DNA from 4 places in the Bacillus sp. GW823-FHT06A10 genome. Region 2 is predicted to be linked to each of the others. Evidence: riboswitches for the same ligand, from Rfam matches in the RefSeq annotation. Region 2 holds a riboswitch; each other region holds the start of a gene.
What was found. Region 2 has a riboswitch for S-adenosylmethionine ahead of AC1Q8M_RS12660 (hypothetical protein). Riboswitches for the same ligand answer to the same signal wherever they lie in the genome.
Positions count from the first base shown of each region.

Region 1: it holds a riboswitch for S-adenosylmethionine, as region 2 does, so the genes downstream of both, AC1Q8M_RS03415 (YezD family protein) here and AC1Q8M_RS12660 (hypothetical protein) in region 2, are expected to answer to the same signal.
Region 3: it holds a riboswitch for S-adenosylmethionine, as region 2 does, so the genes downstream of both, AC1Q8M_RS03485 (Na+/H+ antiporter NhaC family protein) here and AC1Q8M_RS12660 (hypothetical protein) in region 2, are expected to answer to the same signal.
Region 4: it holds a riboswitch for S-adenosylmethionine, as region 2 does, so the genes downstream of both, AC1Q8M_RS23350 (bifunctional O-acetylhomoserine aminocarboxypropyltransferase/cysteine synthase) here and AC1Q8M_RS12660 (hypothetical protein) in region 2, are expected to answer to the same signal.

Region 1 is NZ_JBXAHT010000001.1:648,603-651,756, reverse strand. It holds gene sat (sulfate adenylyltransferase) at 1-831, opposite strand, end outside; gene AC1Q8M_RS03420 (phosphoadenylyl-sulfate reductase) at 870-1,574, opposite strand; gene AC1Q8M_RS03415 (YezD family protein) at 1,662-1,805, opposite strand; SAM riboswitch class I at 1,878-1,986, opposite strand; gene lysA (diaminopimelate decarboxylase) at 2,102-3,154, opposite strand, start outside.
Region 2 is NZ_JBXAHT010000001.1:2,485,515-2,488,668, reverse strand. It holds gene AC1Q8M_RS12675 (ECF transporter S component) at 1-540, shown strand, start outside; gene AC1Q8M_RS12670 (YwiC-like family protein) at 724-1,446, shown strand; gene AC1Q8M_RS12665 (hypothetical protein) at 1,479-1,670, opposite strand; SAM riboswitch class I at 1,792-1,890, shown strand; gene AC1Q8M_RS12660 (hypothetical protein) at 1,931-2,248, shown strand; gene AC1Q8M_RS12655 (SWIM zinc finger family protein) at 2,509-2,892, shown strand; gene AC1Q8M_RS12650 (NAD(P)H-dependent oxidoreductase) at 2,921-3,154, shown strand, end outside.
Region 3 is NZ_JBXAHT010000001.1:661,498-664,651, forward strand. It holds gene gltP (glutamate/aspartate:proton symporter GltP) at 1-490, shown strand, start outside; gene AC1Q8M_RS03480 (ribonuclease FAU-1 family protein) at 559-1,077, shown strand; SAM riboswitch class I at 1,198-1,303, shown strand; gene AC1Q8M_RS03485 (Na+/H+ antiporter NhaC family protein) at 1,398-2,714, shown strand; gene AC1Q8M_RS03490 (lmo0954 family membrane protein) at 2,897-3,154, shown strand, end outside.
Region 4 is NZ_JBXAHT010000003.1:509,079-512,232, reverse strand. It holds gene AC1Q8M_RS23355 (chloride channel protein) at 1-904, opposite strand, end outside; SAM riboswitch class I at 1,225-1,329, shown strand; gene AC1Q8M_RS23350 (bifunctional O-acetylhomoserine aminocarboxypropyltransferase/cysteine synthase) at 1,422-2,720, shown strand; gene metA (homoserine O-acetyltransferase MetA) at 2,704-3,154, shown strand, end outside.

The sequences.
Region 1 (3,154 bases), 1.8 Mb from region 2:
TCCTACAATAAAGTGGGTACATCCAAAATTCTTTCTTACTAACGCATGAAATATCGCTTCTCTTGGTCCTGCGTAACGCATTGCAGCAGGAAATACACTTAAAAAGACACGATTTTTCGGATAATAGTTTTGAAGGAGTACTTCATAGCTTTCCATTCTTACATCAGCAGGAATATCGTCCGATTTCGTTTCTCCAACGAGTGGATTTAAAAAGAGACCATCTACAATTTCAAGAGCAGATTTTTGAATATACTCATGGGCACGATGTACCGGGTTTCTCGTTTGAAATCCGACTACTGTTTTCCACCCACGTTTTTTAAATTCTTCTCTCGTTTCAATTGGGTCTAAATGATAAGAAGGAAATTGATTATTTTCAAAGCGTTTTGTTAGAATAATAGTTCCTCCAACGTAAACGTTTGGTCGTTCATATAACTTTTTCACTCCTGGATGAACCTCATCCGTTGTTTTATATACAAGTAACGCTTCTTTTTCTTTATCTGGTACGAAAATATCTTCTATTTGAATAGCACCATATATATTTCCATTGTTGACAAGCTTTACTTCCTCTCCGGTCTTCAGGCTTTCTGCGACTTCTTCTGTTACCGGTAATGTAATTGGTATACTCCACACACTACCATTTGCTAAACGAAGCGTCTCTACGACTGAATCATAATCTTCCTTCCCCAAAAAACCAGTAAGCGGGCTATATCCACCTGTCGCCAATAGTTCTAAATCACTTAAAGCAATGTTGTCTAATTTAATTTCTTTTTCAATTTGTGATACATCATATGTCTCATCTATACGGTTTACTAATTCGTTTACTGTGCTCATTTTCTATATCCCCTCTTAGCTTTATTTCAAGATTCATCTTATTGATAATGAAGACCACATTCGGTTTTCACTTTCCCAGCCCATCTACCATCTCTTGAATCGCCACCATCCCCTACAGGTAAAGTACATTTCTCACACCCAATACTTGGATAGCCAACATCATGCAACGGGTTATACGGTAAGCTATGTTTGTATACATATCGCCAAACTTCTTTCCACGTCCAATGAATGAGTGGACAAACTTTAATAGATTGAAAACGATGATCTTGATTTATAAACTTTGTATGCTTACGTGTTTCTGATTGTTCCCTTCTTAAGCCCGATATCCATGCTTTTTCCACGACTAATGATTTTTCTAAAGGTAAAATTTTTCTAATCTTACAACAAAGATTCGGATTGCTCTCCCACAGTTTTTCACCATGCAACTTCGCCTGTTCATCAAGTGTAAGTTCTGGCTGCTTTTCTATAATATTCAATGAAGGAAATCGTTCCCTCACTCTTTGAATTAATTCATATGTTTCTTGAAAATGAACATTTGTATCCAAAAATACAACTTTAGCAGATGGATTTACTTGGTTTATAAGGTGCAGCAATACCATACCTTCCACCCCAAAGCTACATGCGTAGACGATTTCATCTTTATACTCTTCATAAGCCCAATTTAATACTGATAACGCGCCTTTTGTTTCATCTTCTTCCGAAAACGAAACAACATTTTCTTCCCACGTTTCATACGTCAACATGTTTTTTCCCCCTGTAAAAGCAAAAAGACGGTTTTAACCTAATGAAAATAGGTTAAAACCGCCTCTAGTTTTTCTAGTCAGCGCTTTTCACTTTAAACGTACTTTTTCACTTTTCTCTAACTGAATTACTTTTCCATCTTGCACAACAATTGTAATTGAGCCATATTTCATATCAGCAAGCATCGCTTCAATCTTCTCGGATACTTCATCAAAATGTTCCCGTACACCCACGCGAACAGCCCCCCTTTTTATTCATAAAAAAAATCTTTCCCATTTCGAAAAGACTGTTCGGTAATATATTTTACCTTATCTTTCAAAATGGATTCCATTTTGCTGGATTTAGCACCTTGCTTTCTATAAGCAGGTTGCCGAGCTTCTTCGGGCCAGTTCCCTCCACTTCTCTTGATAAGCTTTGTATTTGTATTTTATCACAATTCTGATTTTTTTCAATCCTAGTTTTCCGATATATTTTAATTATTTTATTTTACAAAAAAGGAATTGCCCATCCGAACAACTCCTTTTTCTATTTAAACAAGCTCTTTAATACGTATGCGATCGTTCCCAATAATATTTTCATATGTTTCGCGTTCCACAACTACTTGCGATGTTCCGCCTTTTGCAAAGACAACGGCTGGTCTTCGAATCCGATTGTAATTATTCGCCATCGAGTACCCGTAGGCTCCTGTACAGGAAACTGCTAGTAAATCAGCAGAAGCGACTTTCGGTAAATGAATATCCCAAATCAACATATCTCCGCTCTCACAACATTTCCCCGCAATCGAAACGAGTTCCTCATTCTCATCATTCCCTCGATTCGCTAACATTGCTTCATAACGCGCACTATATAAAGCAGGTCTTAAATTATCTGTCATTCCACCATCGACTGATACATATTTCCGAATACCAGGAATATCTTTCACAGACCCAACTGTATAAATTGTTGTCCCAGCATCACCTACAATGCTACGGCCTGGTTCAATCCATATTTCTGGCAATGGATATTCACATACAGTAAATTGTTCTCTCACTGCACTTGTTACAGCTCGCACATATGTCTCAAGAGTTAACGGTGTATCCGACTCTGTGTAGCGTATTCCAAATCCCCCACCTACATTTAACACTTTTACTACATAGTTTGTTTGCTCTCTCACTTCTTCTAAAAATTGGCGAAGAACTTCAATCGCTCGAACAAAGCCAGCTGTTTCAAATATTTGCGATCCGATATGTGAATGAATCCCTAGCACATTATAATTGGATTTTTGTAAAGCAAATCCAATTGCCTGCATCGCTTGACCGTTTGAAACGCCAAATCCAAATTTCGAATCATCTTGGCCTGTTGTAATATATTCATGTGTGTGCGCCTCTACTCCAGGCGTTACACGAATTAATATGTTCACAAACTTTCCATGTTGCATCGCTAAATCGTGTAAAACTTCTAATTCAAAGAAATTATCTACGACAAAACAACCGATATTCGCCTGAAGAGCCATCACTATCTCTTCTTCTGTTTTATTATTTCCATGAAAATGAATACGTGATGCTGGAAATCCTGCTTGGAGCGCAGTATATAATTCTCCTCC
Region 2 (3,154 bases):
TTTGTTTCACGTGAAATTGTTCTCGTTGCTGTATTAGCGGCAATTGCAGCAGTTAGCCGCGTACCATTTTCTATTTTACCGAGTGTACAACCAACTTCTTTTGTTATTATCGTTTCTGCAATTGTGTTTGGAAGTGAAGCGGGTTTTATGATCGGTGCAACAGCAGCGATTGTGTCTAACATCTTTTTAGGGCAAGGTCCGTGGACGCCGTGGCAAATGTTTTCATGGGGTATGATTGGTTTTATAGCTGGATTATTGCGTAATACATTTTTAATGAAAAAGCTATGGGGGAGACTTCTTTACGGAGTAATTGTTGGTTTTTTATTTGGTTGGATTATGAATTTCTGGGGCCTTCTCGGTTTTATACGAGAAGCAACGTGGGAAACTGTCATTTCGTATTACATCGCAAGTTTTTACTTTGATTTAAGTCATGCGATTTCGAATGTTATTTTCTTACTACTATTTAGTACGTCTTGGATTACGATTCTCACAAGATTTAAAAAGAAATACGGTATATTAGATAAGCATAACATAGCATAGAAAAGCATACTCATATAAGGTAGGGTCGCGACTTACATATTCGTTTGCCTCTTTCATGCTTCTTACATATTGTAAGGAGCATTTTTTATTGTCAAAAAATAGTCCAATATATATCCGTTACTATATAAAATTATTTGTATAATAATAGGTGAGAACTATTTTCAAAAGGGAGGTGTATAGTTAATGAAGTTAGTTATTCCGAAGCAACATGGTGCATGGGCGATGCTTGCTATACCATTTCTATTAAGTGTCATACTTGGAAAACCTACTATATATCACATTCCATTGTTTATAGCTTGGTTCTTTATCTATTTAGCTACGTATCCATTCCTTATGTACATAAAACAAAAACGAAAAAAAGAGTATTTACATGCTTCAATTGTATATTTTATTATTGCGTTCGTATTTGGGATGATTTCTCTATTATATGAATGGCGCATTCTTTTATTCGTAATAGTCATGATTCCACTATTTATAGTAAATATGCATTATGCTCGTCAAAAAAATGAAAGGGCACTATTAAATGATATTTGTGCGATCATTGTGTTTTGTGTTGGTGGGTTAATTAGTTATTATTTTTCAATGAAACAAATCGATCATACAGCATTATTCATTGCACTTATTTCATTCTTATACTTTTTAGGAAGTACGTTTTATGTGAAAACGATGATACGTGAGAAAAATAATCCGAAGTATCGTTTTATATCTTGGGGTTATCATATTCTATTAACAATCATTGTATTTGCAATTAATCCGTGGTGCTCCCTTATTTTTATACCAAGTGTCATTCGAGCCATTATATTGTATGGCAAAAAAATTTCTATTATAAAAGTAGGGGTTTTAGAAATTGTGAATTCTGTATATTTTTTAATCATAACGGCAATAATTATGAAGTATGCCATTTGAAAAAACTTCCCACCTTATGATGGGAAGTTTTTTCAATCTTGTTCTAAAATGTGAACGGTGTAATCGCAGCGTTGAATAGCTTGTTCGATCGCATAAAGGGATTGCTCAATACGAGCGCGATTAAAATCTTTTTCAACAGTCTGTAGTGCTTCTTCTAAACAATGTTTTGCTTCTTGTAATGATTGAAAAGAATCTTGTACATATCCGCGAGCATTTTGATGCATTTCATAATCCTCCTTGCATATTCATATATGTATAGTATGAACAGTAAAGAAGAAAATATTATTTGTTATATTTGTTTGACAATTAAAATGAAATTACGTATAGTAAGAATTAAGTGAATATTTCTTATCCAGAGAGGTGGAGGGACTGGCCCGATGAAACCCAGCAACCGCGATGCAGGTGCTAATTCCAGCAGAACATATTTGTTCTGGGAGATAAGACGAAGATATATACGTAACTTCTTCTTATCGGAGAGGTTTTTTTGTTGCAAAAAAACCGATTACGAAAATTTATATTAAGAAGAAAGGGGTTGCGCATTGCTGTGACACTCGAAAAATACGTAAAACTGCGTAGTACAGTTTATGAATATATGATAGAGCAAGATAAGCCAATATCATTGTTAGATATTCAAGAACATATCGTTTCGCATCATGAAGGAAAATTCACGAAAAAGATGTTACATCAATTTTATTTATCAAGACTATTAGATGAACTGAAACTGGATGGGAAAATTACATTAGCTGATGAATATCTCTATACTGAAAAAGGGGTATTTTATAAGGCGAGAAAAGGGAGCTAAGCTCTCTTTTTTTTAAAATAACGGAGTATGTAGAGTAAAAGACTGCTTAAGCAGCCTGATACAGGGAATGGTGTTGAGTGTGTAGTGTCAAAAATTGAATGTGCCTGAAAGAGGCAATTCGTATCGGCTGCAAATGAAAAGAGACACCTTCGCCGAATAGGTGTCAGTCGTTTTGTCACGTAGACTTGCTACTTAACAGTAATTAGAATAACATGCAGGATTTTTGAAGTCAAAAGGGAATTAAAGGAAGGGGTACAATTATGTACGCTTACTTATTAAAAGATATAACGAAATGGATCCCAAAGTACATTGTAGATAAGGGATATGAATATTATGAAGATGGACATGTAGAAGATGTTGAAATACAAGATAAAAAAGTGTTTGCTTTCGTTACTGGAAATGCAGGGAATTATGAAGTAGTTATCGATCTCGAAGATTTTTCAAAAAGTAGTTGCGAATGTCCGTATGAAAATTATTGTAAACATATGGCGGCAGTTGTTTATGATATTCAAGGTGCTGGTGAGAGTGCAGTTAAAGAGAAACTGAAAGATTTAGAAAAAGAAGAGTTACTTACTGTATTAAATCGACTGTTGCAAAGTTCGAAAAACGTACAAATTGTAGAGAAGTTATTAAAGAAGGGATAACTTTAACGATAGAGGGAGTTGTTTTGTAGTGAACGTACTGATTATATACGCTCATCCTAATCCTTCAAGTTTTAACGGGGCAATTTTAGAGCATGTGCAAAAAGGGCTACAGGAAACAAATCATTCGGTTACGTTGCTTGATTTATACAAGGAACAATTTGATCCGGTACTTGTATTCAATGAAGAGAAGAAAAGACGTGATTTAATAAATGAAGAAGAGACAGCGCGGTATAGAAAATTAGTGGAAGAAGCAGATACACTT
Region 3 (3,154 bases), 1.8 Mb from region 2:
CTTAGCGTATTCTACAGCAAGCTCAGAAACAGTTTTACCAAAAATCATGGAGAAAATGGAGAAATTCGGTTGTCCGAAAGCAATTACATCTTTCGTTATTCCGACAGGTTATTCATTTAACTTAGATGGATCAACTTTATATCAAGCAATTGCAGCTATTTTCTTGGCGCAAATGTACGGTATTGATTTATCTATTACACAACAAATTACATTATTACTTGTATTAATGGTTACATCAAAAGGTATCGCAGGTGTACCGGGCGTATCATTCGTTGTATTATTAGCGACACTTGGTACAGTAGGTATTCCACCTGAAGGTTTAGCGTTCATTGCTGGTATTGACCGTATTTTAGATATGGCTCGTACAGCAGTTAACGTTGTAGGAAACTCTTTAGCAGCTGTAGTTATGTCTAAGTGGGAAGGTCAATATGACGCTGAAAAAGGACAAGCTTATTTAAAAGAGATTTCTGAAAAGGGTCAAGCTGCTTGATTATAATATGAACAAGCTCTCACATAATATGTGGGAGCTTTTCTGTATATAGAAGAGGAGTATACATAATGAAACGTAAATATGGTGACGGTTCTTCGTGGAAAAGACTAATAGAAAAGAGTTATAGGCTTAAGCAAGTGGAAGAGGGAATGCTCGGAATACTGGATATAAAAAAGGTGAGAGAGCCTAGTTGTAAAGAATATGATGGTAAAGAAATTTGTATTGCAAGTGATGGGTATATGTGGGTTCAATATTTCATTAATGGAAAGAACTTTGCGATTACAGCTATGTTAGATGATAGGCACAATTTAGTGCAATATTATATTGATGTGACGAAAGAATATGAAATAGACGATCGTGGTTTACCGTATTTTGATGATTTATATTTAGATGTAGTATTATTACCTAGCGGTAAGGTGTATGTATTAGATGAAGAGGAGCTAGAGGATGCTTATAAAAGTGGCGATGTCACGAAGGAAGAGTATGAGTTAGCTTGGTACACTACGAAATGGATATTAGAAGCAATAAAAAATAGTGAATTTTATTGGATTTCAATATTGGAAGAAGAAATCGAAAAGTTAAAATGATTATTGTATTCAAATTTTTGTATAATTACCAAAAAAATCTATACAAAAAATAATTGACTTTTGTTTTGTAAGCGAGTAAAGTTAGGGAAGAAATTATTATTAAAAAATAAATATGAAACCTTCTTATAAAGAGAGGCGGAGGGACTGGCCCTACGATGCCTCGGCAGCGGACTCGATTTCAGAGTGCTGTGCCAAATCCAGCAAGCATGTGCTTGAAAGATGAGAAGAGCGTTTCTTATAGATGTATAAGACCTCTTCTCATCGGAAGAGGTCTTTTGTTATTCATTAGAAAAAGGTTGAAACTAGGGAGAGATGGTACTTTGAAAGAAACGAGAGGAAATGGTTTAGCTTTATTACCACTTGGGATATTTTTGGCGCTATTCATTGGTTCTGGAATTATTACAGGTGATTTCTATAAATTGCCGATACTTGTAGCAATTTCAATTGCTGTAGGAATCGCTTTAGTGATGAATCGTAAAGAAAGTTTTAATGTGAAAGTCGAGCGGTTCGCTAAAGGTGCAGGAAATCCGGATATTATGATTATGGTATTAATTTTTGTGCTTGCAGGTGCATTTTCTGAAACGGCTAAAGGAATGGGCGGAGTAGACTCAACTGTTAATTTAGCGTTAACTATTTTACCGCCAGGATTTATCGTAGCTGGAATCTTTGTTATTGGTGCATTTATTTCATTAGCAATGGGAACTTCAATGGGAACAATTGCAGCATTAGCGCCGATTGCTGTAGGTATTAGTGGTCAAACTGATATCTCAATTGCGCTTGCAATGGCTACTGTTGTTGGGGGAGCGATGTTTGGTGATAATTTATCATTTATTTCAGATACAACAATCGCAGCTGTTCGTTCACAAGGAACAGAAATGAAAGATAAGTTTAAAACGAATTTTTTAATTGTGTTACCAGCGGCTATTATTACAATTGTACTATTAGTAATAGTTACTTCAGGAAGTGACACGCAAATTAAAGCACATAGCTTTGATTGGATAAAGATTTTACCGTACGCAGGAGTACTTATTACAGCGCTACTTGGCTGGAATGTACTTATTGTATTAACTGGTGGAACTGTATTATCTGGTTTTATCGGTCTTATAGATGGAAGTTACACGTTAGAAAGTTTCTTTAAAAGTGTAACGACTGGAATGGGCGGTATGATGGAGTTAGTATTACTTGCTATATTAATTGGCGGTATGGTTGAATTAATCCAATATAATGGTGGTATTCAATATTTAATGAATGTATTAACACGTAATATTCGTTCGAAAAAAGGTGCGGAATTTGGTATTGCTGGTTTAGTAAGTATGACGAATATGTGTACAGCGAATAATACGATTTCGATTATCTTTACAGGCCCGCTTGCAAAAAATATTGCAGATCAATATGAAATAGACCCTCGTAAATCAGCGAGTGTATTAGATCTTTTCTCATGTTGTGTACAAGGATTAATTCCGTACGGTGCCCAAATGTTAACGGCAGCAGGATTTGCAGCGTTATCTCCGGTTGAATTGTTGCCATATGCATTTTATCCAATCTTAGTTGGAGTATGTGGGATTGTTTCTATTTTAATTGGATTTCCAAGATTTTCGAAAGTAGCTGAGAAAAAAGAGTATCATAAAACAGCTTAATTTAATATGAATGTTAGTAATTAAAAAAACGTGCAGAGAATAAACTCTGCACGTTTTTTTGCGTAAAGGGCTGAATATGACTCGGTCTTAAGTCTGAGTTAAAAACGGTTCTTAAGCTCGTTATGGAAAGATGAAAAAATAGTTAAGATAAGAGTATCAAATCGAAGGGAGGCAAGCACAAGATGAAACAATTTCTAGCGTTTATCGCAGCCGGTATTTTGGCTTTAATTGCTCTTGGTAGTCTTGCTGGTATTGTAGGATTCGCAATCGGAGCAGGAGTTGTATATTGGAGCTATAAATCATTTGTGCGAGCTAAGTCATTTTTTGGAAAGTTAGCTTGGGGTATTGTTGGTTTAATCGGTTTATCCATTGCGCTTTCTCATTCACCAGCATTAATCGGTATCGCTGCTTTAGTGGTTTTATACTACGGATACCGTGAG
Region 4 (3,154 bases), on a different contig from region 2:
AAGATAAATGGCTCCATTCAACAACTAACTCTTTTAATTGATGTTCCCCTGAAAATAATGTGTACGGAAGAAAAGTTCCTGCAATTCCTAATAAAATGCCACCGATAATTCCGAGTGTCAGCTTGTATTCCCTAAAAGGGTGAATTAACTTCTCTAATGTGAATTCTAACTTGAAATAAAAGAAACCAACTATAGCACCGATACTAGCAAGTGGAAGAAATGCGATCCATTCATTGAAAGAAAGTGCACCTTCCCCGAAATCAACAATAAAGGATCCACGATTATCGAGTTTACTCAGTAGTAAATAAACAGAAAAACCTGCGAAAGTAGTAGTTAAGTATACAATTGCCTTTTTTCCTTTAGAAAAAGCAGCAATTTGTTCCCCCTCATTTTCATTCGGTGCTAAATAACCGAATAATGGTGCGTTAAAAATGACACTTAAAGTAGCGCCAATTCCAATCTCGGTTAGCTCATTCATACCCTTTAAGGCAAATTTAAAGCGATCCCCTACCCATGTGCACAGTCCGCCTATAATTCCAACTAGTGCGGCTTCTGGACCAAGACTAGCTCCGAAAATTAAAACAATAATCGCTGTTAAAGTAGCCTGATGGACAAAGCGATATTCGATTCGACCAGTTTTTTTATATTCAGTCATCACTTCAGGCATAAGGCGTGGATATATACCGAAATATTTTTGTGATAGACCAACGAGGACCCCGCCAATTATTGTTACGCAAAGGGTGTAATAAGAGGGATAAGAGAGAACTTCAGGCAAGTATCTCCAAATAAAGTGGATTCCAATATTTATTGTGACTAAAAATAACCAGACTGTAGCTCCTACTATAGATCCTAGAAGAATGCCATATAGAGCAAGTATGTACTGCATATCTTTTTTATTTGTCATGTTATACCTCCGTTATGTAAATCTCAGTAGGGAAAAAGTGAAATATACTAGTGGAAGATGGATTGAATATATATAGTATCTTTTTGAGAGGACCGCCTATTCAACATATAGGCTGAATTTTAGAGAATTTGAATTTATAGGTTAAATTACTTATTTAATTTTATAGACTGATTTGAGTTTTTTAAAGGTCTTTTTTGAAATAGACTAGAATATATTTCTTTTGTTGCTTTATATGAAACTGTTAACATTTATTTTAGAACATTCAGAAAAACTGTTTGACATTAGGAAATTATTGCTATAAAATCAACGGTAATTGCATAGTCTTATCAAGAAAAGGTGGAGGGACAGGCCCGATGAAACCTTGGCAACAGCCGTATAACGGAATTGTGCCAAATCCTGCAGGTAGTAATCCTGAGAGATAAGAAAGAGCCTTTAGAGCGTGTTTTCAAACTGCTCCTTTCTTGTTTTCAGGAAAGGGGCAGTTTTTTATTTTGTATAAAAGAAAGGAGAATGAGAGATGGGAGAATCATGGGGAAAAGGAACGATTTGTGTGCAAGGTGGCTATACGCCAAAGAATGGTGAACCACGTGTTTTACCACTTTATCAAAGCACAACGTATAAATACGATACTTCGGATGATTTAGCAGCTCTATTTAACTTAGAGGCAGAAGGATATATTTATACGCGTATTGGAAACCCTACTCTAGCCGCATTTGAGCAGAAGTTATCAGATTTAGAAGGCGGTGTAGGAGCTGTTGCAACGGCTTCTGGGCAAGCAGCTATTATGCTCGCAGTTTTAAATATTTGTAGTAGTGGGGATCATTTACTTTGCTCTTCAACTGTTTACGGGGGAACGTTTAATTTATTTGGGGTGAGTTTACGTAAGCTTGGCATTGATGTTACGTTCTTTAATCCAAATTTAACGGCAGATGAAATTACGGCACTTGCTAACGATAAGACGAAACTTATCTATGCAGAATCATTAGGAAATCCAGCGATGAATGTTTTAAATTTCAAAGAATTTTCAGCTGCCGCTAAAGAATTAGAGGTACCTTTTATCGTTGATAATACATTAGCAACTCCTTATTTATGCCAAGCGTTTGAATATGGGGCAAATATTATTGTTCATTCTACGACTAAATATATCGATGGGCATGCGAGCTCTTTAGGCGGTATTGTAATTGACGGTGGAAACTTTGATTGGACAAATGGAAAATATCCTGAGCTTGTTGAACCAGATCCAAGTTATCACGGTGTAAGTTACGTTCAAAACTTTGGTGCAGCAGCATATATTGTGAAAGCACGTGTTCAACTATTAAGAGATTATGGAAATTGTATGAGCCCATTCAATGCATATATTAGCAATATTGGCTTAGAGACTTTGCATTTACGAATGGAGCGTCATAGCGAAAATGCTCTGGCAGTTGCTAAGTGGCTTGCTAATCATGAACGTATTGAATGGGTGAATTATCCGGGATTAGATAGTAATAAAAATTACTCGTTAGCACAAAAGTATTTGAAAAAAGGTGCTAGTGGGGTTTTAACATTTGGTATTAAAGGGGGATTAGAAGCAGCAAAAGAATTTATCGCAAATGTAAAACTAGCAACTCTTGTAACGCACGTAGCTGATGCACGAACTTGCGTTATACATCCCGCTAGTACGACGCATAGACAATTAAATGCTGAAGATCAGCGTTTAGCTGGTGTTACATCTGATTTAATTCGTTTATCGGTTGGTATAGAAGATGTTTCTGATATTATTGCAGATTTGGAAGCAGCTCTAGTTGGAGGCAAAACACATGCCGATCATAATTGATAAAGATTTACCGGCTCGCAAAGTGTTGCAAAAAGAAAATATTTTTGTAATGACGAAGGAGCGAGCAGAAACACAAGATATACGCGCTTTGAAAATTGCTATATTAAATTTAATGCCAACGAAGCAAGATACAGAGGCACAATTACTTCGCTTAATTGGAAACACACCGTTGCAATTAGATGTTCATTTACTTCATATGGAATCACATCTGTCTCGTAATGTAGCGCAGAACCATTTAACGAGCTTTTATAAAACGTTTCGTGATATTGAAAATGAAAAATTTGATGGGCTCATTATTACAGGAGCACCAGTTGAAACTCTTTCTTTTGAAGAAGTAGATTATTGGGAAGAGCTTAAACGTATTATGGAGTATTCAAAAACGAATGTAACATCTACGCTCCATATTTGCTGGGGGGCACAGGCTGGTTTGTACT